Regions from separate parts of the Desulfitobacterium chlororespirans DSM 11544 genome, predicted to be linked through region 1. Evidence: riboswitches for the same ligand, from Rfam matches in the RefSeq annotation. Region 1 holds a riboswitch; the other holds the start of a gene.

The links. Region 1 has a riboswitch for lysine ahead of lysA (diaminopimelate decarboxylase). Riboswitches for the same ligand answer to the same signal wherever they lie in the genome.
Region 2: linked by a shared signal. The riboswitch ahead of BUA14_RS13605 (transporter substrate-binding domain-containing protein) and the one ahead of lysA (diaminopimelate decarboxylase) in region 1 are both predicted to bind lysine.

The regions. Positions count from the first base shown of each region.
Region 1 is NZ_FRDN01000006.1:213,981-225,629, forward strand. It holds gene BUA14_RS09275 (alkaline phosphatase family protein) at 1-1,795, opposite strand, end outside; partial or broken gene mttB ([trimethylamine--corrinoid protein] Co-methyltransferase) at 2,040-3,488, opposite strand; gene BUA14_RS09285 (trimethylamine methyltransferase family protein) at 3,576-4,991, opposite strand; gene BUA14_RS09290 (methyltetrahydrofolate cobalamin methyltransferase) at 5,017-5,820, opposite strand; gene BUA14_RS09295 (corrinoid protein) at 5,841-6,473, opposite strand; gene BUA14_RS09305 (sigma-54 interaction domain-containing protein) at 6,758-8,227, shown strand; gene lysA (diaminopimelate decarboxylase) at 8,366-9,616, opposite strand; lysine riboswitch at 9,739-9,913, opposite strand; gene BUA14_RS09315 (hypothetical protein) at 9,992-10,204, opposite strand; gene BUA14_RS09320 (sulfite exporter TauE/SafE family protein) at 10,286-11,074, opposite strand; gene ybaK (Cys-tRNA(Pro) deacylase) at 11,206-11,649, shown strand, end outside.
Region 2 is NZ_FRDN01000008.1:191,708-203,356, reverse strand. It holds gene BUA14_RS13620 (ABC transporter ATP-binding protein) at 1-1,240, shown strand, start outside; gene BUA14_RS13615 (amino acid ABC transporter ATP-binding protein) at 1,299-2,042, opposite strand; gene BUA14_RS13610 (amino acid ABC transporter permease) at 2,078-2,839, opposite strand; gene BUA14_RS13605 (transporter substrate-binding domain-containing protein) at 2,976-3,824, opposite strand; lysine riboswitch at 3,947-4,128, opposite strand; gene BUA14_RS13600 (rubrerythrin family protein) at 4,321-4,815, shown strand; gene mutT (8-oxo-dGTP diphosphatase MutT) at 5,179-5,565, opposite strand; gene BUA14_RS13590 (hypothetical protein) at 5,620-5,997, opposite strand; gene BUA14_RS13585 (hypothetical protein) at 6,385-6,813, opposite strand; gene BUA14_RS13580 (ABC transporter substrate binding protein) at 6,875-9,808, opposite strand; gene BUA14_RS13575 (uracil-DNA glycosylase) at 9,934-10,605, shown strand; gene BUA14_RS13570 (DUF2680 domain-containing protein) at 10,706-11,158, opposite strand; gene BUA14_RS13565 (response regulator transcription factor) at 11,305-11,649, shown strand, end outside.

The DNA.
Region 1 (11,649 bases):
TGCTTAAGCCATTGCCATGAGTTCTGTTAAATTCAGGCTCCATCATATAGAAGATATCTCCGCAATGGGGACCTCCCATATTTAAGTACTCCATGTCCGACCGATTCAAGGCTAAACTAATCACCCGTTTGCCTGTTTGGGGATCTCTATAGGCGTATAAGTCGTCGATGATCTTGCGCACAAGGTCATCATAAGCTTCAGGCTCCACGATGCCCTGCGGGTCTCTTCCTTTGAGATTGACGTAAATATAGGTGGCACGCTGGGCGACAGCCAGGGTATTCTCCCAATCAATTTCCACTTTGCCTTTGACTTCTTTAAGCTTGGTGTAACCTAACTCTCCCAGTACACCCACATTGAATCCCCACATATCCCCGATCAAGGGATGAATAATATGACGATCTCTGCCAATGGCCGCATGGTCGGAGGCGATCACAACTGTTGTATTCTCATCGAGTAATTTCATCATCTCGCCAATATAAGTATCTGTTATCTGATACATTTTGAGGATAAGCCCTTGATAACGCTCATAATTCGGCGTTGTGGCCGGTATGGTGTAATCAAGATAGAAGTGATTCAGCATATCAATACCGTGAATATGGCTGCAGAAGAGATCCCATTCCTTGTTTTTCAAGAGATATTCCTGAGCTTTGACCTGCCAGTGATACATTTCTTCCATGGTCTCCAGGACGATGGTATCCGCGATATCATTATGGCGATCAAAATTCGAAGGCTGCATCATCGGACCCACCGCTTTATAGAGTTCCTCACCGATTTCCAGGGGGCTGAAATAGTTTTGCGGCTTCAGGTCCAGAGCAAAAGAATAATAGAACTTCATAGTCTTGCCTTCGGCATCCAATTCGACCAGCTTAACTTTATAAGCAACCGGTTTATTTTCATCTTTGTAATGGTAGCTGTCATAGATCCAATCACTCCACCCATTGAGCACCACTTCACCGATGGGCTTTTCGTCCTTCTTATTCACAAATATCTGCAATCTGTTGTGGTTCTTGCCATCATCGGCGACGATTAAGCCATAACGCCGTATCTGGCCGTCATTAAGGATGAGCACGATTTCCTTCGCCCCAGCGGTCTCCTTGGCCCACCCCTGGGCCGCTTTGATCGGTGCAATGACCCGATCGCATTTTGCGGAATCAGCTTCCTCTTCACTTCCCCCTTCTGCTGTGACGCAGCCGGGGTGCTGATAGCCAAAGCCATCAAAATTCTTAATCTCGGCTTTCAGCTCCGTAACCTCACCCTCGACCCGGCAGTCTGTACCGCTCAGGTCAGCTTCATGAGGTATTACCTGTACGGGAAAATCACCTTCAGTGCATTCAAAGAATTTTTCGTAGTCGATATATCCTCTCAGGTTGCAGAACATACTGGTGCCATCCACAACAATGGCGTTATTGTTGGTTGGAGGCCATGAGGTCGGATAATTAAAAATAATACTCTTTTTACCCGCCCGGTCGAAGGCATCCCAGATATACTCCGCCTTGCAAAGTTCTGAATTCCAGCCAAAGTCCAGAATGTCCAGGGGATTTCCCACCGTATGATTCCAGAAGCAGGTAATGCCATGAGTATTTGGCCAGGCTCCCGTGGCCAAAGAAGCCCAGTTAGGGGGGGTAATCGTGGGCAAAGCTCCCAGCATGCCGAGGTCCTCGGCTACGGCGCCCGATTCCATGAACTTTTTAAAATTGGGCAATTTGCCCTCAGCAATCAACTTCTTCATGAACATAGGATCAGCGCCGTCTAAACCGAGTAATGCAATCTTTTTTGCTTTTCCGTAACTTTTCATTTTGTTTTCCTCCTTCATGACAGTCCATCTTAAAAAGGCTAATACCTCAGAAAATCGACCTTCTTGTTATAGTTTTCACTATAGCCAAAGTATATTCTATGCCCTACCAATTGTAAAATTACTCGTATTTATACGGCCCATAAATGCCTTTATACGGCCGATAAATACATAGGCGGTTCCCGGACATATAAACGAACCACTAAAAGAAGCCCTGTTCCTTTAGTGGCTCGTTGTTAAGCCATCACTATTTTAATGATCTAGGAACTCCATATTCATCCTCGGTCTCCTCCACGATAGAGCGCAGCGCAGCCGCTACCTTCTCAGGCAGAGGCTCAGGCTTATAATTCTCCAGGATAGAGATAGCCCCCTCATACGCTCTTTGCGTGAAGTCTTTGGCTCCGGCAGCAAGCCAATTCTCTCTCATGGACCGGTCTATTAACTTGCTCTGAGACTGTGTTTTCATATGTGTATATGTATGATCTTCGCAAATGAAATTACCAGCGGTACCTACCGACTTGATAACATCCACTGCGAGCGTCTCATCCGTAACACTGATCCCATTGACCGCCTTTTTAATCATCCTGGCCATCTCATTATTCATTAACATTTGAGCATAATCAAAGGTGATGCCAAGTTCCAGCATACCGGCGCCATAAATCAGATTGGCGCCAGCTAAGGCGGTTAAAAGTCCGGTCAGAGTAAATTCATGACTGGCCTGTGCGTCGGGAATTTTGCTGTCCCCCTATCCACCGGCAACCCAGCTGGGCAAATTATAATATTGGGCCAGCTTCGCCACTCCGGCATTGATCATGCCCAGTTCAGGGGAACCCACCGGAGCAGTCATATTTTTCATATCCATAATCGTTGTGGAGCTGCCATAGAGAACAGGCGCCCCCTTGCTGGTCAGCTGGCTGAGCACGATACCCCCCAGCACCTCACAATTATGAGTCACTAAGGTTCCCGCTAAAGTGATAGCAGATGTCGCTCCTGACATTCCCATGGACAGCATATTGACGGGAATACCTGCCCGTGCACCCTCGATAATGACTTCCGAAGCATGACTAACAATCTGCAGGGGACTGGTCGGACAAATATTGCAGGAGAAAAGGGGACGGTCCCGCAGCTTCTCCTCGCCACCGGCGATGGCCGCCGCCATTTTTAAAACCTTCTTAAAATTGCGTCCACCTTCAACACCGATAAACACATGTTTGGAAGTGTTGTTAAAAATGACTTCTGCATTATGCACAACCGCCACACTGGGATGAATATCCTGTGGCGCCACCGGTCTCAGCACCGCATCCATTTGATCCATGGCATCACAGAAACGGGTGATATCGGCAACATCCTGCTTGGTGGTCTTCCTATACTCTTTCGTGTAGGGATCAATGATGGAAACACCTTCACCAAAGTTGATAAAACCAACCCGTTTGCCTCCCAAAACAAGATCATTTTTGGGATTTCTCCCTGCCAGCATAAGTACGCTGGGGGCTGAGCTTAGTGCTTCCTCCACTAAATATTGAGGTATCTTGACTACCTTCGTTTTAAAATCAACTCTGGCGCCGCCTTTAGAGAAAATCTCCAAGGCTTCCTGGCTTTCGATTTTTAGTCCCGTATACTCCAAAACCTCAAGGGTGCTCGTATGGATTGCATAGAGCTCTTCATCGGAAAATCCGGTAAGCCCAAAGCCTTCCATCCGGGAAACACCGGCCTGAACCGCTGATCTCAACCTGGCCACCTCCTTAAATTATTAACTTAAATAACCGAGCCTTTTTCCAAACATTTAGCGTTTAACTTTTTCAATATAAGCTTTAAGCATTTTATCCGTTTCCGGATCGAGGAGTGTCTCAGGAGCATTCCGCAAAATTTCCTTAAATTTGCGATTCGCTCTGATGCCAACATCTTCCGACCCGGCATTTTCCCAATCCGGGTAGGATTCCCAGTCTGCCAAAGTCGGGGTCCAAAGGGAGCGGAAATTTTCAAATGTACTCATTTCCACCAAGTAATTTCCTGAATGTCCGACACTTTGAATAATATCCACTGCCAAAGCCTCATCCGACGTATCGATTCCAGCTTTGACCCGCTTAACCCGGCTGATAATCTCTTCATCAAGGACAAATTTTTCGTAAGATGTGGCCATAATGGCGTCTAAGACACCCAGGCTCTGCACCGTCATATGGGCCCCGCTGAACATCCCCAGCATCAGGCTTTGCATGGTTTCATAACCCGCCTGGTAATCCAATACCTTGGCATGGGTAATTCCCGCCATGGTTCTGGTGGGCAAATGGTAATAGTCCAGCCCCATCTGTAAACTGGCCGTATTGATCAGCATGGCTTCAGGAGCACCGGCTGCATAGGTTGCCGCCTTCATATAGCCTGTGGTGGAGGCTACGGAATAAACGACAGGCACTCCGGGGTTGATCAACTGGGCCAATACCAAACCGGCGAGAATCTCTACATTTTGCAGAACAGCCGTGCCCAGAAGGGTTATGGGGCCGCTCACGCCCGCGATAATACAGGGTGCTAAAAGCAAAACCTGATTCCGCTTCACATACTCGATCATCGTTTCCAGGGTCTCCGTCCCATACCCCAAAGGGCTGAGAGGATTGACCAGCACAGAGGTGTAGTGCTTATCAGCAAGATTACCGCCTACTGCTATTTCGATCAGATCCAATTGCTCACGAACCTCTTGAGCGTTCGCACAAAACCCGATATTCGGTTTATCCGTGTTTTTCAAAATTTCATACATCATGGCATGATACTTGTCTTTGGGCGCCACATCGCTGGGATCAACCGGAATTGAGCCGACAAGATCAACCACGGGGCTGGCCTGACATAGTTTTTGAATATTAGCGTAATCCGCCAAAGTCGCCTTACGCCGTCCATTATCCAAATCCTGGATATAAACCGGCCCTACATTAGGCTGCACCAGCATCCCTTCGCCCACTGTAACTGAATGACGATCATTTCTGGCCTGCATTCTAAAGCTTTTAGGTGCAGTTTCTAAGGCCTTATCCACCATTGCTTCGGTAATGAATACTGTTTTGTTTTCTATTTTGGCACCGTGGGTTCGGAAAATATCTAAGGCTTCCTCATTAAGCAAAACCACTCCTGTCTCTCTGAGGATCTTTAATGAGGCCTCATGGACCCGCACTAGATCTTCCTGAGACAGTACTTCCAATTTTGATTTAAGTGCCATTCCTTCCCTCCATTCGATGCTATGCTTAACTGCCTTCATACAGCCCATTGCGATGGGCCGTCAGGTAGTTCATGCAATAATCATCCTGTCCCAATAAAGCCTGAGCCGCTGCAATCGTCCCCATCATTCCCTTGTCCGTTGGATTCAGGATATATCCATCCATACCTAAGGTCATGGTTTGCACTACAAACAGGCGATTAAGCACTTTTCGATTAGGAAGACCGAAAGAAACATTGCTTAAACCGCACATAAAATGAACATCGGGATAGTGGGCTTTAATGGCTTTAATCGTTCCCAGAACTTCTTCCCCGGCGGTATTCACCGTACTGATCGGCTTTACCAAAGGATCAAAATACATATCCTGATCCGGTATGCCTTTTTCCTTCAACTTCCCATAGAGGCTTTCCACCACACGCATCCGATCCTCGGTTGTTTCCGGCATACCTGTATCATCCATACACAAAGCGACCAATTTGGCTTTGTATTTCTGGGCAAGAGGGAGTACCGCTGCAACCCGCTCCTTCTCATCTGTAATCGAGTTAATCATCGGCTGTCCAAACTTACAAAGAGATAATCCCGCCTCCAGAACTTTCGGGTCAGGGCTGTCAATACAAAGGGGCGCTTCCACAACCTCCTGGATTGCATTAACAAGCCACTCCATTATCTCAACTTCGTTATAGACCATCGTGCCGCAGTTAACATCAATGTAATTCGCACCGGATTCTGCCTGTTCTTTAGCAATTTTTTGGATATAGGCCTTATCTCTTTTTTCTACTGCTTCGTTAATCGCCTTGCGGCTGGTATTGATTAATTCACCAACAATTAACACACCATACCTCCTCTCTTTTATTAATTCAAAAATCCTTTGGCCATATCTTTAGCGGCCATAGCATCTGCACAGTACCCATCCGCTCCGATTTCATCGGCGAAATTTTGCGAAACAGGCGCGCCGCCGATCATCACCTTAACCCGATCACGAAGTCCCGCTTCAGCAATCAGATCGATAGTACCCTTCATGTTCAACATAGTCGTTGTCAGTAGGGCAGATAAACCTACTACCTGGGCGTTGTGTTCTTGAATGGCTTCAACAAATTTTGCGGGTGATACATCGACCCCCAGATCGACCACATTGAAGCCGCCGCTTTCTAAAATCATGACCACCAGGTTTTTCCCAATATCGTGCAAGTCACCTGCTACTGTTCCGATCACAATCGTTTTCGTAACCGCCGTCTCTTGCCCCGCGATCAAGGGTTTTACTAACTTCATGCCTTCACCTAAAGCGCGGGCACACATCATAACTTCAGGTACATACATTTCTCCCGCCTTGAATTTAGGAGACACAATATCCATACCCGCTAAAAGGCCATCCGATATGATCGCAAAAGGGTCGGCACCATTATCGAGCATGCTCTGAGTTTTCTCCTTCACCGAAGCGGCATTTCCCTGGAAAACAAGTTGGGCCAATTGGGCAAAATCACTCATTTTCAAAACTCCCTTTCAAAATATTCCCGGAATTCAATATGTTCCGCCATCGATCATATATAGCAAAAATCATGCCAGCCCTTAAAATCCCCAAAAGAACTTGCTGCGCTTCTTTGCTTAGCCAGGCCAAGTCGGGGATATTCGCCACTTTTTGTCCAGATTGCTCTGGCCACAGCACCCATTTCCATTTCTCGCCATAACTTTTGTGTATACTGGCCAGTAATAATAACTTCTTGACTTATTTTAACAATTCATTCAAACTCAAATTAAGTCAAGAGAACTTAATCACAAAGGAAAGGAGGAGAAGCCTTATCATCGAACATAGTGTACACAGCGATTTTGATCTAGACAAAAGCAAACTGATAAAAATACTTGAGAATTCTTTTGATGAAATTTTTGTCGTCAATAAGCATGGTATTGTGATCTATGTTAACGAAGCCTGTCAGAAAAATTATGACTTAAAGCCATCAGACGTCATTGGCAAAACGGTACATTATTTAGTCAGTGAAGGGTACTATACCCCGGCTATTGCCCCGTTGGTTTTTAAAACAAAAAAAGCCGTCACCCTCGAACAAGAAACAAAATCCGGCAGGAAACTGCTCGTGACCGCTATCCCGGTATTTGATGAAAAAAATGAACTCGATTTTATCGTCATGAATAGTCGCAATATTACGGAAATAGAGCAATTGCGACAGGATTTAGAAAAAACAAAGGAGTACTACAAAACTCAGATTCAACAATTACGTCAAAAAGAACTTGTGACTCAGGATGGATTGGTCTTCCAAAGCGAAAAAATGAGAGAATTTATGCACACTGCCCAAAGAGTAGCTCCCTTTGACACCACTATTTTAATCTTAGGGGAATCAGGAACAGGAAAAAATCTGCTTGCTAAACAAATTCACACTATGAGCAACCGCAGGCACGAACCCTATATCTGCATAAATTGCGCAGCCATTCCGGAACAACTGTTAGAGTCTGAACTTTTCGGCTATACAAAAGGGGCTTTCACAGGCGCTGAACGTTCAGGAAAGCCAGGACTGATCGAGCTCGCTCATAAAGGAACTCTCTTTTTGGATGAAATCGGAGAAATTCCTCTATCCCTTCAAGCAAAGCTTCTACAACTTGTCCAGGATCATACCTTTATACCCATAGGAGGAACGGAATCCAGGCAAGTCGACATTCGCATTATCAGTGCGACGAACTGTAATTTACCGAAGTTAATTGAACAGGGCCGATTCAGATTAGACCTTTACTATCGGCTGAATGTTATTGAAATTGAGATTCCTCCTGTGCGAGAGCGAAGTGACGATATTGTTCTTTTATTGCACTATTTTCTAAATAAATTTGACATTAAATATTCTACATCCCATTATTTCAGCGAGGAATGCCTGGCCGTTTTGCAAAATTATCCATGGCCTGGAAATGTTCGCGAAATTGAACATCTGGTTGAACGCTTGGTGATTACCGTTTCAGTAAGTTGCATTCTCCCTAAGCATTTACCGCTACCCAAACATGCTGCTATGCCTGAAGATACTGAGAAAAAACTTCCCGCTCTAATGAAGACAGCACTTAACAAAGAGTTAAGGGATGAATTGAATGAGTATTCCTTCAAGGTTAAAGAAAGAGAAACCATTTTAGAGTTATATGAAAACTTGCGAAGCTCCTATAAAGTTGCAAGCATTTTAAAAATTAGTCAAAGCAAGGTATCGCGGATTGTGCGGACTTATTCGAACAAGAATAAGACAAATCCTTAACCAAGTAATGTTTAAGTCGCCGGATAGATTTATTTTTAGTGCAAGAAAAAGAGCCGCTGCTCACGAACATTCAGTTCGTTCTACAACGGCCCTTTTAGTTTTTTAAAGAAGAGAAGGACCCGCCTTCCCTGTTAAGAACTATAGCTCACTGAAATCCAAGGTGGCAAAATAATCCTCCAGAGTTTCCGCCCGGCGAATCAGCTTCACACTGCCATCGGCCTGCAGCAATAACTCAGCATGACGCAGCTTGCCATTGTAGTTGAAGCCCATGGCATGCCCGTGAGCACCGGTATCATGAATCACCAGGATATCGCCGATATCAATTCTGGGCAGTTCCCGGTCCACAGCAAATTTATCGTTATTCTCACATAAGCTTCCGGTCACATCATAGATATGGTCCTTAGGCAGGTCTTCCTTACCCATGACGGTGATATGGTGGTAGGCTCCGTAGATTCCCGGGCGCATCAGATCGGACATGCTGGCATCGACACCGATATAATTTTTATAAGTATCCTTGCGATGAAGGACTTGGGTCACCAAATAGCCATAAGGTCCCGTCACCATGCGGCCGCATTCCAGGCAAATACGCAGGGGATCTAAGCCGCTGGCAACGATCTTCTCTTCGTAAACTTTGCGGACACCTTCTCCGATAGTTTCCAGATTGACCGGCTCTTGTTCCGGACGGTAGGGGATGCCGATTCCGCCGCCAAAATTCACAAATTCCAGGCGGATTCCCAGTTTTTCTTTCAGCTCTATGGCCAGATCAAACATCATCTCTGCTGTCTCAATAAAGAAATCCGGGTTCAGCTCATTGGAGATGATCATGGTATGGAGCCCGAAACGTTTCACCCCTCTGTCGCGAACGATCTCATAAGCCTGGAATAACTGTTCCTTGGTCAAACCATATTTGGATTCTTCAGGGCTGCCGATAATGGCATTCCCCGCCCGCAGCGAACCGGGATTATAGCGGAAGGAGAGCACCTCCGGCAAGCCGGTATGCTTTTCCAGATAATCAATATGGGTAATATCATCTAAATTGATGATCGCCCATAAATCCTTAGCTTTTTGAAATTCCTCAGCAGGGGTATTGTTGGAGGTAAGCATAATGTTCTCCTCGGTGATCCCTGCTTTTTCCGCCAGGATCAGTTCAGCCAAAGAACTGCAGTCGGCTCCGAAACCCTCTTCCCTCAGGACCTTCAGAATATAGGGATTAGGAAGAGCTTTGACGGCAAAATACTCTTTAAACCCCGGTGCCCAGGCAAATGCTGCCTGCAGTCTTTGGGCGTTTTTGCGAATGGCTTCCTCATCATAAATATGAAAAGGGGTTCCATAGTCCTCCCTGATCTTCTGCAACTGCTCCTGATTAAAAGGTAAGTTTTTTACTGCCATATTCTGATCCTCCCCTATATACTATAGACTACCCACCGCTAGAGATTTTAAAGTTTGGTTGCAAAAAAACGGCTGCGAGTCCCCTCGCAACCGTTTCTTAAGGCAAAATCAAGCCTCAAACTTCACGAGATAGCACTCCACCGGAACCCCGGTGACAGTCTTACATTTTTTCAATGGAAGACCAGCTGAGACCCTTTGTCCTGGGCCTTTGCTTCGGCAGTGATTCCTTTCCTTATCCGTCCTAGCCTGACCCGCTCAGGATAATTACTCTTAATGCACTGCGCCTCTATCATTCACTCTATGAATCATCTCTATATTATGGAACAAGATGTTATCCTTGTCAATACATTGCTTCTGTATACATTACCTCTGGCTTTATTTTTTCCCATTCTGCAGATTTTCCATAACCCCCCGATTATGAAAAACATCCTCCACCTCTAAAGCAAGCTGGCCGCTTTTTATGCTGTCTTTGGGCTGCTCACCGTAATCCATAGCCTGTGAGCCGGACTCTTGGGTCTGGCTGATCACACCTGCCGGCTCCCATAATTGGCGTTTCAGCTCTTTGCCGGTGTTCTTCTGGTCGTTCATCTGGGATTCCTCCTTTTGTCCTGACCAAATCATGGTCCTGCTATTCTGTCTTTAGAGTACCCGGAATCGACCAAAATCATGTCAAAAAAACAGTCCCTTCAGCGGCTCAGCAAGGGAAGTCACGCCGATGATGAAAAGCAAGCCATAGACCAGTTTCTTGAATTGAGCTTCGTTGATTTTCTTTCTCAGAGGCTGGCCGGCCACATAGCCAAGGACAACCGCCAAAATCATGCTGACGAGGGTGATGCCAAAGGGCAGGGTGAAGCTTTCCCGAAACACAAGGATTTTTAAAGCGCTGGTCATAGCATATTGGAAAAAGAAAAAGGTAACGGTGGTTGCCTGGAAGACGTCCTTGGTCAGGTGCTTGATGAGCAAAGCGACAACGGGGGGACCGGGAATGGCCGCCAGGCCGTTGAGCAAACCTGAAGAAAAAGCAACCATGACAAATCCCTTGGAGGCTGGGTTGATCTCCCCTTCCTCAGGAACTTTCTTCTCAAGGGCACTGCTTTTGAGCTGCACCCATTGATAGGCAACATAGCCGATAAGGATAATCCCCACCATCCCTTTAATGTACAGTTCATTCATATAGCCGCTCAGGGCAACACCCAGAGCCAATCCGGGAATCCCTATGAGCAAAAGCCGGATGACCAAATCCCGGCGGACTAAGCGCCGCATTTGGAACCCCTGCACCGAGGAGCCCATCATGGATAAAATCATTCCCGCCAAAAGAGCTTGCTGGCTGGGCAAAACAAAAAGGAGCAAGGGTACCGCCACCAGCCCGAATCCAAACCCTGTCAAAACCTGAATAAAGGTGGCAAAGAACGTAATTCCGCTCATGGCAAGCCATAATTCCCATGATAACATCTCCACACAAACACCCTCTTAAATCTAATTTAATCTCTTTATGATTCTCTGTTTTAAGAGTATTCCCTTTTCTTGTCTGAATCTTGACAGCATTGTCTGTATTTCCTATAGTGAGTTAAGAAGGAAAGGTGATTCTTATGGCTCAAAAAACCAACGCTGCCCGCATCCTCGATCAAGCCGGTATAGCCTATGAATTAATCCCCTATGAGGTGGATGAAGCGGATCTTTCGGCCACCACCGTCGCCCAAAAGGTAAACATGCCTCCTGAATTAATCTATAAAACCCTGGTTACCCGTGGAGATAAAACAGGCATTCTCATCGCCTGCATCCCTGCCCATTATGAGCTGAATCTTAAGGCTCTCGCCCAAGTGAGCGGCAATAAGAAAATGGAAGTGGTTCCTCTCAAGGAAGTTCAGCCCCTGACCGGTTATATACGGGGAGGGGTCTCTCCTTTGGGGACTAAAAAAAGATACCCGGTCTATTTTCAGGAAGATATGCTCCAGCACGAAAAAATTGCCGTCAGTGCCGGGACGCGGGGCTTGCAGATCCTTGCTCTGTCTCAGGACCTGCTCAAGGTCACC
Region 2 (11,649 bases), on a different contig from region 1:
CACTAATCAAGTGGGCAATCGCCGCTGGTCCCTGACCATGGCTAAGCAGGAGCAAACAGATGCCTCCAATCAACTGTTTAATGAAACCTTAAGTGTCAGCGGTCAACTGTTGGTTAAATTATTTACCCGTGAGAGCAAGGAGTATGCGAAATTTGAGAAGATCAACCGGGAGATCACCCGTTTAAGCATCCGGGAAATTCTCGTGGGCCGCTGGTTCCGGGTCATCTTCGATACCTTCACCAATATGGGACCCATGATCATCTACTTAGCCGGCGGCTTCCTCATGATCAAGATGGGCTCAGACCTGACTGTAGGGGATATTACCGTGGTCGTCGCCTTGCTGGGACGTCTCTATCTTCCTGTAAATGTCCTTTTAACCATTCAGGTGGATATCATCCGTTCTCTGGCCTTATTCTCCAGAATCTTTGAATATTTTGATATCCCTGTTGAAATTAAAAACTCGCCCCAGGCTATCGCCCCCAAGGAGTGTGCCGGAAAAATCGTCTTTGAGCAGGTTTCCTTTCATTATGAGGGAAAACCCGTCCTGAAGAATATCAATCTGACCATCGAAAAAGGGAAATCTGTGGCTATTGTGGGGCCTTCGGGTACAGGAAAAACCACCTTGATCAACCTCATCCCTCGTTTATATGATGTGACCGGGGGCAGAGTCCTTCTGGACGGGCAGGATGTTCGGGACCTTGACCTGAACTTTCTGCGCCAAAACATCGGCATGGTTTCACAGGACACCTATCTCTTCAACGGAACCATTCGCGAGAACCTCCACTATGCCAATGAGCATGCCCAAGAAGAGAATTTGATTAGAGTGTGTCAGGAAGCAAATATCTATGATTTTATCCGTACCCTGCCTGACGGTTTTGACACGTTGGTCGGCAACCGGGGGTTAAAACTGTCCGGCGGCGAAAAGCAGCGTCTTGCCATCGCCCGGGTTCTCCTCAAAGACCCCAAAGTACTGATCATGGATGAAGCCACTTCTTCTTTGGATTCCCTCAGCGAATCCCTGATCCAGGAAGCTATCGAACCCATACTTAAAGGCCGAACCAGTGTTATTATCGCCCACCGGCTTTCCACGATTATGGCCGTGGATGACATTATCGTCTTACAAGAGGGGGAAATCGTCCAACAAGGGACCCATTGGGAGCTGCTCAAAGAGGACGGACTCTACAAATTGCTCTATGAGACCCAGTTTAAAATGGCCCTGGAGGATCTGGAGCACCGTTAGTGCAAAAAACACCCTCAAGCTTTGCCGTAAAGTCTTGAGGGTGCCTTTATGTCGCATATTAAGCTTGGGGAGTCAACGTCCGTTTTAAGAACTCCCGGGTCCGCTCCTGTGTGGGGTTATTAAAGATCTCCTCCGGAGGACCTTCCTCGGCGATCACCCCTTTATCCATGAACACCACCCGATCGGAAACCTCTTTGGCAAAGCCCATTTCATGGGTGACCACCAACATGGTCAGCCCCGAATCGGCCAGTTCTTTCATAACCTTCAGCACTTCTCCCACCATCTCCGGGTCCAGGGCGGAGGTAGGCTCGTCAAAGAGCATCACATCCGGTTCCATGGACAGGGCGCGGGCAATGGCTACCCGCTGTTTTTGCCCTCCTGACAATTGCTTGGGCTTGGCATTGATATATTGCTCCATCCCTACCACTCTCAGATATTTCATGGCCACTTCCTCAGCCTCGGCTTTGGAACGCTTCAATAATTTAACTTGCCCTACCATACAATTGTTTAAGACATTATGGTTATTGAACAGGTTGAACTGCTGAAAAACCATCCCCAGTTTCTGACGGTATTGATAGACATCATGCTGATCATCCAGAATGTTTTCCCCTTTATAGATAATCTGGCCGCCGCTGGGTTTCTCCAAAAGGTTAATGCAACGCAGAAGGGTGGATTTACCGGATCCGGACGAGCCGATGATACAGACCACTTCTCCTTTGCGCACTGAAAAATCGATATCCTTCAAAACTTCATTAGAGCCAAAAGATTTGCTTAAATGTTGAACCTCAATGACTTTTGCCAAGTGTATCTCCTCCTTCCTCAATCGGATCTTGTCCATCAGGTCTTGGTCCTGCGCAGCATACCCTCAGCAGTTTGCACCTGCATTTGATTCATAGTATAGCTTTCCGGTCCATCCATCCTTTTTTCAATATAACGAAGGATGCGCGTTACCGTAAAGGTCATAATGAAGTAAAGGATACAGGCTACAAAGAAGGCCTCGAAGTAACGGAAGTTGTTCCCGGCGATGGACTTGGTTTGGAAATACAGTTCCGTAACGGAGATCACATTGAGTACAGAGGTGTCTTTAATATTGATCACAAATTCATTCCCTGTGGCAGGAAGAATATTGCGGATAACCTGGGGCAATGCCACATTGGTCATGGTCTGGATATGATTCATCCCAATCGCATGAGCCGCTTCAAACTGTCCTTTATCAATAGATATAATGCCGCCGCGGACGATCTCGGCCATATAGGCCCCTGTATTGATGGAAACAATAAAAATTCCCGCAAAGATATGATTCATATGGATATTAAAAGCTAAGGCCGAGCCATAATAAATAACCATGGCTTGAACGATCATGGGGGTTCCCCGGAAAAACTCGATATAGCTTGCCAAAAGAGCATTGACTACTTTCAGCAAGATGCGTTTCATTCTCCGCTCCGGCATAGGGATAGTGCGTATAACACCGATAATAAGTCCGATGAGAGAGCCAATGATGGTACCGATGATGGAAATTAAAAGGGTGAACCCTGCTCCGCGCAGAAACATGGGCCAGTTTTCGGTCAAAATGCGTATGATCCAATCTAAGCTCATCATTCTCCTCCTTACAAAATATCACTAACTCCATAATTGCTGGGGCATTTTCAAAAAACAGGACAAAACCGACTGCATTGAATGTAGCCGGTTTTATAAAACATTATTCCCTGCGGAGCAAAATGTCCTTTAAAGCGTCTTAGTTAGCTGCTGGTTGGTTCTTAATTGCATTATCCATAATTTGGATACGCTCTGCTTCAGGAATCCCTTTTAAGATCTCATTGATTTTAGCGGTAAGTTCGCTGCCCTTTTTTACCCCTACGGCAATGGCCGTATCATCAGGATCGGTTTGGAATCCATCGGTGAGTTCAACCATTTTAAAATCGCTGTTGGCTGCTTGGGCGCTGACCCCTTCCGGACGTTCGGAAACATAGCCGTCGATCATGCCTGATTGTATAGCGACCCGCATGGCCGGGAAATTATCCATAGCGGTTTGTTTGGCAACCCCTTCGATTTGGTCAATAACACCATAGTGGAAGGTGTTTAACTGAGCCGTAATTTTAGCCCCATTAAAGTCTTTAAGAGAGGTGGCGTTTTCATATTTGCTGCCGCTCTTGACCACGATCACCAGATCGGATTGGTAATAAATATCGGAGAAATCAATGGTTTCTTTCCGTTCTGCAGTCGGGGACATACCGGCGATAATCGCATCGATTTTCCCGGAAGTCAGAGAAGGAACAAGACCATCCCATTCAGTTTTAACAATGACCAGTTCTTTGCCTAAGCCTGCGGCAATTTTTTTGGCAATTTCCACATCATAGCCACCGGCATATTCAGCACCGCCATCAATTTTGACTCCACCGTTGGAGTCACTCATTTGCGTCCAGTTAAAAGGAGCATAGCCTGCCTCTAAGCCGACTTTAAACGTGCCTCCTTCATTTCCTGCGGCCGGTGTTTGAGCATTTCCCTGACCGCTTGAACCGCAGCCCGTGGCCAGCAGCATGACAGAAATCAACCCTGCCATCACTATTGATAATTTTCTTTTCATTGGAACCTCTCCTTCTTCTCTTTACCTTTTTCATAATATTTAAAAATTGTGAAAAATAAATGAGACCTGAGTTGGTACTCAGGCCGCAAAAGTCATATTGCTCCTAAACCCCTCTTTTCCCCCGCCGAGATAGCACAACTCAATAAACCGGGACGTCTATTGAGACAGTTCTGCAGTTGTTCACTGCAGACCCAGCCCCTAATACTGAGCGTATTAAAAGCTTCGGCGATATTTCCTTCTCCTTGTTTTCCTCGCTGCTCATGCTCCAAAAAGGACTGTTAAATACCGCACCTCTACCTCACCTGAAAAGTGAGGTTCACTATGAATTTATCTTCAGTCTACAATAACATAAGACAGCTTGTCAACCCGAACCGATTTTGTATTATGTACTCATCAACTATTTCTTTAGAGGAAATTTAATGAAATTGTAGAATCTAGTTTATACTAGAGAAAATCAAGCACTCTCTAAATTATATTAAGAATTGGAGGATCAACAATGAGCGAACAAAAAACATTAAAGCATCTTATGGATGCCTTTGCCGGTGAATCACAAGCCAATCGGAAGTACCTGGCTTACGCCAAAAAGGCCGAAAAAGAGGGTAAATTCAACGCCGCCAAACTCTTTCAGGCAGCTGCCGATGCTGAGACTCTGCATGCCCACAGAGAGTTGGAGCTCGCCGGTAAAGTAGGTTCCACCGTGGATAATCTGAAAGATGGCATTGCCGGTGAAACCTATGAGTTTGAAAGCATGTACCCTGATTTTATTAAAGTTGCTGAAGAAGAAGGCAATAAAGCTGCTATAACCACCTTTACTTTTGCTATGAAAGCGGAAGAAGTCCATGCCAAGCTCTATAAAGAGGCTTTGGAGAATTTAGACTCAACGGAAGAGGTATTCTATTATCTCTGTCCCGTCTGCGGCAACATCGAAAAATACATCCCCGAAAAATGTTCCATCTGTAATGTTCCCGGTGATAAATTTATTAAATACTAAACCGGATCTGGCTTTACCGATAAGCACGGGCCGCCCACCAGGGGTGACTCGTGCTTTTTTGCTTATCTATGCTTTTATCCGCCCCTCAAGGATTGAAAAGTCTCAGCCACCCCGCCTATAATTAGATTATACTGAACAGGTGATCCTTATTTAACCATCAGCAAGGAACGGAGATTAAGGAGGCCCATCACCCAGAAAGATTTCCCTTATGTCCTGGCCATGATCATCGCCACTCCCATAAGGATCCTCATCACACTCCGGATATGCATCACGGGCATATTCATTAAAGCAGGCAGGCTCTCACTTCGTAACTATCATTGGCGCAATCCATCAAACTCTTGCAGGATTCTCTCAAGTTATTGTTCAGCTCAGGTATTCCCGTAAATAGTCCGCTATAGGTACATCGGCCGGCAGCAGCTCATAATTCGGCAATTGCTTCACACCGACCCATTCGTATCGATCATGGGCCCGCAGTTCAATTTCCCCATGGAGGATCTTGACCCGGTAAGCCAATAACCGGATTGAGCCTTGGGGGTACTCATAAAGGCTTGACTTGACAAACCCCTGAACTTTAACCTCTATGCCGAACTCTTCCGCAAGCTCACGTTTTAAACAGGCTTCAGGGGTCTCCCCCGCTTCCACTTTGCCGCCGGGGAATTCCCAGCTTCCTGCATGCTTTTCACCGGGAGCTCTGCGGGCAATCAGGACTTCTTCACCTTTAATGATGATTGCAGCTGTGACATCTTTCATAGACCAACCTCACCATTGCTAAGTAAATTGGAATTTGACTGTTTCCCATTATGCTTATAATACCTCGCTCAATGCCTTCGTTAACAATGGCAAAGCTATATGGAGTGCTTTGAGATTATTGGTGAGCATCGTATACTGCCAAGTGCCTTGAGCTAATTTTGTCCGTGCTTTCTCAGATTTGCTAATCAGAGAAGTGATTGGTGCAAGCGCGTTTTTCAAATCTTCTCCGCTATAACAATCCACAGCGTTACTCTCCGTTAATTCTTTAGCTATCAGTGATGAAGCTATCTGAAGCGCTTTAAGCCTATTCATTTGTAACGTATGCTGAGAAGTACCTTGCACAAATTTCTCTTTTGCTTTCTCAGTCCTGCTAATCATTGAAGCTATGGCTCGGAGTGCTTCTTCCCTATCCTCTCTTGTGAAATCATCCATAAACTCAACCTCCATAAATATAAATCCATATTATTCTCGTACGGGAACATGCGCTCTGTTTTTTCTGTAATCAGACTATCTCCGAAGTAACAAAAGGAAATTATTGAGAGTGTTGAAAGTGACCCAGATTGAACAATGGATCCGGGAAGGCATTACTACTATCTTCCTTTAATTAGTTATCCATGATTGACGTCGATATATTCCGATCCTAAAAAGATGGGCCCCGAATTGTTTATTATGCTTAAAACATTGTTTCCTATAACCTTTGGCAACAACCGGATATCTTGCAAAGATTCAATATCAATCCACTCACAACTTTCTTGCAGGCCCCAGAACCCTTTGCATCAACGCAAAGGACTCTGGGGCTCATCCGATCTTATTGCGGACCTACAGATAGGCTTTCAATTCCTGCACATTATTCTCTTCAAAACGCAAGAGCCGCTCCATAAGCTTGAGGATATGTTCTTCAGCGTTCTGATAACTTCTGATATTCCTCACGGCATTGATTACTCCCATAGTACTGCCGATCATCAGCATTTCTGCGATATGAGAGGGGCTTTTATCCGTTAGGGTCTCAAAGCTAATCATCAGGTAGGTACGTATTTTCTCCAAAGTACCGATACCCTTTTCATCAAAGCCCTTTTCATTCAGCATAGCTTCGGCTGCCTTATGGATTTCCTGATATTCCTTATATTGAGATTTCAGATGGTTCTTAAACTCACCATCTTCTACGATTTCAATCAACTGATTAAGGGTTGCCACACCCATCTGGGAGTTCTGATAGACGAAATTTAACAGCTCGGCATTTCCATTCATGCAGGTCACACTCCTTTTCGCTAGTATAGCCGGAAAAGGCGTGAGTATGCGGAATTATCGCTTAAAGCGAATCCAGAAAGTTTTTCTCATAAATTTTTTCTGCTTCTTCCGCTACTAATGGTTTGCTGAACAAATATCCTTGGATGCTGTTGCAGCCGCTTAGCTTTAATTGCTCATACTGCCATTGCTCTTCAATCCCTTCGGCAGTGATCACCAGGTTAAGGCTGTGAGCCAGAGAAATGATACTCTCAATGACCTTGATATTGTCAGGGCTTAAAAACTTATCACAGAGAGACTTATCCAATTTCACTTTATCCACCGGTATATAGGTCAGGTAGTTAAGTGAGGAGAACCCTGTGCCAAAGTCGTCCAAGGCTATTTTTATGCCTAATTCCTTGATCTTCTCCAGCAGCTCCAGGGTAAGATCAGTTTCCTCCATTAAAATACTCTCCGTAATTTCAATTTCTAAACACTGAGGATCCATCTCATACTCCGCCAGAGTATCCACGAGGAATTGCAAATAATCCCTGTCCCGGATCTGCTTGCTGGAAAAATTGATGGAAATGGATTTACGGGGATATCCTTTGTCCCGCCAGGCTGCTGCCTGACGAATGGCCTCCTTGGTCACAACTCTGCCAATTTGATAGATTAGATCCGATTCCTCAGCGATACGAATAAACACATCAGGAGAAATAGAATGATGCTTCAGGCGCACCAAAGCCTCAAAGCTTTCTATTTCGCCTGTTTTCACGTTGACTTGAGGCTGATAAACCAGATAGAATCCGTCTTCCTGTACCGCTTTCCGAATAATTCCTTCCGTAACCGCCTTATTGCGGAGTTCCTGCTGCATCTCTTTATTGTAGTGAAGGTGATGGTTTTTACCGCTGCGCTTGACTTGATATAAAGCCGTATCCGCATTCATAATCAATTGATCGATATCTGTGCTGTCCTCGGGATAACGGGTGATCCCCATGCTGAACTTAAGGGTAAACTCATTGCGTTCAATCTGAATGGGCTGGGAGAACATGATCCGAATCTGTTTGATACATTCCTCTATATCACAGCTATCCCGATCCGTCATCAGGATAAGAAATTCATCGCCGCCGAACCGGGAGATGAACATATTGGGGCAGGCATGATCCAACAGCTTTTGAGCCACTGCTTTCAAGACCTTATCTCCCCAAACATGGCCCAGAGTATCATTGATTTCCTTGAAATTATCAATATCCATCAACAGAATATATAAAGGCAGCCCTTTTTCAATCTCTTCCTGAAGTTTTTCCATAAAGGAGATGCGGTTAGGCAGATTGGTTAAATAATCATAGTGAGCAAGGTGATCTATATACTCCTGTTGCAGCTTCTGGTCCGTCACATCCGTCATAATTCCGTAAAGAAAGATCTCTTCTTCGCTGCTTCCCCGGATGGCTTTCCCCTGTGCTTTGATCCACCGGGATGGCTTGGCACTGGACTTCACCGGAAACTCAACCTTGATCTCACCCTTTTCCCCGTTCAAATAAGCGGCAATTTCTTCATTAAGCAATTGGACAATCTTTTCATTAAGGTATTTATCCATAAGCTGATCAACCGGCTCATGCCACGGAAAAGGGCGGGAAAGCCAGTTTTCAAAGTTCCGGGAGAAATAGATGCTCCGATTGCTCAAATTAAGCTCCCAGACGACGCTATTGGTACTGTTAATAGCATGCTCGTATTTTTGATTGAGAAGCTCAATTCTCCGGACGTTCTCTTCAATAAGCCGGTATTGATGGCGAAGTTCTTCTTCAGTAGCTGCCAATTCTTCATAAGTGGCTGAGAGTTCTTCATTGCTCTCCCTTAATTTCCGCTGCATGGTACGATGCTTAAGACTATCCATACCCATCAATGTGCTGATGATTAACATAATAAACAAAGCTGCAAATACACCCAAGAGCAGCTTCATGTTCTGTTCAAAATAGCTGCTCTTTTTATTGAGCAAAAAGGCATCATGAGGCAGCAGACTTTCCGGAATATCAAAATGCTGGACCATTTGATAATCAAAGATCGTATAATAAGGACTCTCGTTCATCATCGGCAGGTCCTGGACAGGGGTTCCCTGCAGCAGCTGAAAAACCATTTCTCCGGCTCTCTTTCCGGTCTCCCGGTAGGATACCTGAACTCCTCCCAAAAATCCTTGACCCACTCCGCCGCTGGTCGCCCGATACACCGGAACCTGGGTATTGGCACTGATAAAAGCTGCCGCTTCATCAATGGAAAGATCAAGCCCTGCCTGGTCTTTATACATACTGCCTAAAAATAAGATAATGGTATCATCCTGGATCTCCTGCAGGATACAGGCCATTTCCTCAGTGGTATGGTCGGAAATACTGATATCTTCAAAACGCAGGCTGGGATAAAACCCTACCGCTCCATAAAATTGATCCTTCTCTCCCCTACCGGTGATGCTGCCTTCCACCAGACCTACAACCCGCTTGACATCGGAATTGAATTTCAGAGCCAGCTCTATGTTCTCCTTAATGGGGACACTTTCCACTATGCCGGTCATGTAAGGATTGCGGGCTGCCTCTTCCGCCCGGTTCACATCATTAATCCCTAAAAAAACAATAGGGAGCTCGTCAAAAAGCTCCTTCTGATAGGCCATAGCAAAATCAAGAGCTCGATCATCCCCTACAATGATAGCATCATAAGGTTGAAGGTTATCCAGTTTGTAGCGCAGAGAAGTAAAGAAATTATGGATATTTTCCTGAGTATCAAACCGTTTCGTATCCATGTATTCGATATCCAACAGAATATTATGCGGATCCAAAGCCTGGTGAATCCCAGCGATTTGCTCCGGTACGGTTGCAAAGCTTTCCGAGTAGGAACTAATGAATAAGACCCGCTGGTTCGATTGTGCTTGAATCAATAATGGTTTTTGCCCAATAAATAACATTATCAAGGCAATCAGGATGATAACGAGCTTTTTCATTAAGTTATGAGTGCTAATATTTCCCATCCGCATGCCTCCTCTTAGTTATTTATACACTATTTTCAGACTATACTCAATTAGCTTTTCGAACAAATTTAACAAAAAACCATAAAACAATCGTATCCTAGGCTATGGTATAATAAACAAGGGTGATAAAGATGCAAATATTAAAAAATGATTGGCATGAATTATTAAAGGATGAATTTGAACAGGAATATTATCAGCAACTGAGAAAGCATTTAATACAGGAATACCGGACACGAACCATCTATCCTGATATGTATGATATTTTTAACGCACTGCATTTTACTTCTTATAAAGATGTCAAAGTGGTCATCCTTGGGCAAGACCCCTACCATGGTCCAAACCAAGCCCATGGCCTGAGCTTTTCTGTCAAACCCGGTGTACCGGCTCCGCCTTCTTTGCAAAATATCTTTAAGGAATTGCAGAGTGACCTGGGCTGCCGGATCCCCAACCATGGCTACCTCAAAAAATGGGCGGAGCAGGGTGTTTTGCTCCTGAACACCTCTCTGACGGTTCGCGCCGGTCAAGCCAACTCCCATGCTCAGATCGGCTGGCATCAATTTACAGATAAAGTGATCGCGACCCTGAGCCAGCGCCAGGACCCTGTCGTGTTTATCCTTTGGGGAAAAAATGCTCAGGCTAAACAAAGTATCATCAGCCCTCAGCATTTCATCATAAAATCTGTTCATCCCAGCCCACTTTCCGCCCATGCCGGATTTTTTGGCAGCAAGCCTTTCTCCAAAGCCAATAATTTTTTAGTGTCCCAGGGTAAGGAACCTATTGATTGGCAGATTGAAGATATTTGATCCGCTCCTGGGATTGACAAATGCTTACATAAAAATTAAAACAGGCTGTAAGGATCTATGCCCTTACAGCCTGCCTGTATAATGTGCCTTCCCAAAATGACTAGCGGGCTTGATTATAGCCACCGCCGCAGCCGCCCTGGCCACCACGGCCAAACATACCGCCATTACCGGCTCCCATCATTCCCCATCCGCGACCATAACCATCCCCATAGCAATAAGCCTGATTCTCTTCCATGGCTGTGATCATCTGATCGGCTTGCTGCTGCGTCAAATTCCCCAATTCAACTCTTTGCGCCAAAGCATCCTTTCTCATTTCCAGAAGCTCTTTTTGGAATTCATCCAGTTTTCCGGACTCATTGGCCATGACTCCCAAGCTTTTGCCTGTTTCATATTGTTCAGTCAGTACACTTTCCACTGTTTTTCCGGTGATTCCGGCTAAAGCCTCTACAGGGTTGTTATAGGCAGAGGCCGCCAGGACCGTTGAGGAAGATGCCCCTACACCGAGCACGATGACTCCAATCATGATTGCTTTTTTGAACTTTTTCATAATCATACCTCCTAGTCTTTTGCTGTATATAGAGTAATCCAAAAGTTTGACAGAACTATGTCTTTTCTAAGTTAAAACCATTGTATTTTTGTCACACGAGTTTTTGCAATACTATGGTAAAATGGGCTAAAGAGTACTAGGGAGAGAGTGTTATGCTAACTCTATTGATTGCCGATGATAATAAACAAATTACATCGATCTTAGAAGAATATGCGAAAAAAGAAGGCTATCATCCCCATCTAGCTGGGGATGGCTGTGAAGCTCTGGAACTTTTTCAGCAGCTTCAACCCGATCTCGTCTTATTGGATGTGATGATGCCCAAAGTAGATGGTTTTGAAGTTTGCCGGGAAATTCGTAAAACTTCAAATGTCCCAATCATTATGATCACCGCTCGGGGCGAGGATTTTGAAAGGATCATGGGGCTGGATATCGGGGCCGACGATTATATCGTCAAACCCTTTTCCCCCGGTGAGGTGATGGCGAGAATCCGAGCCATT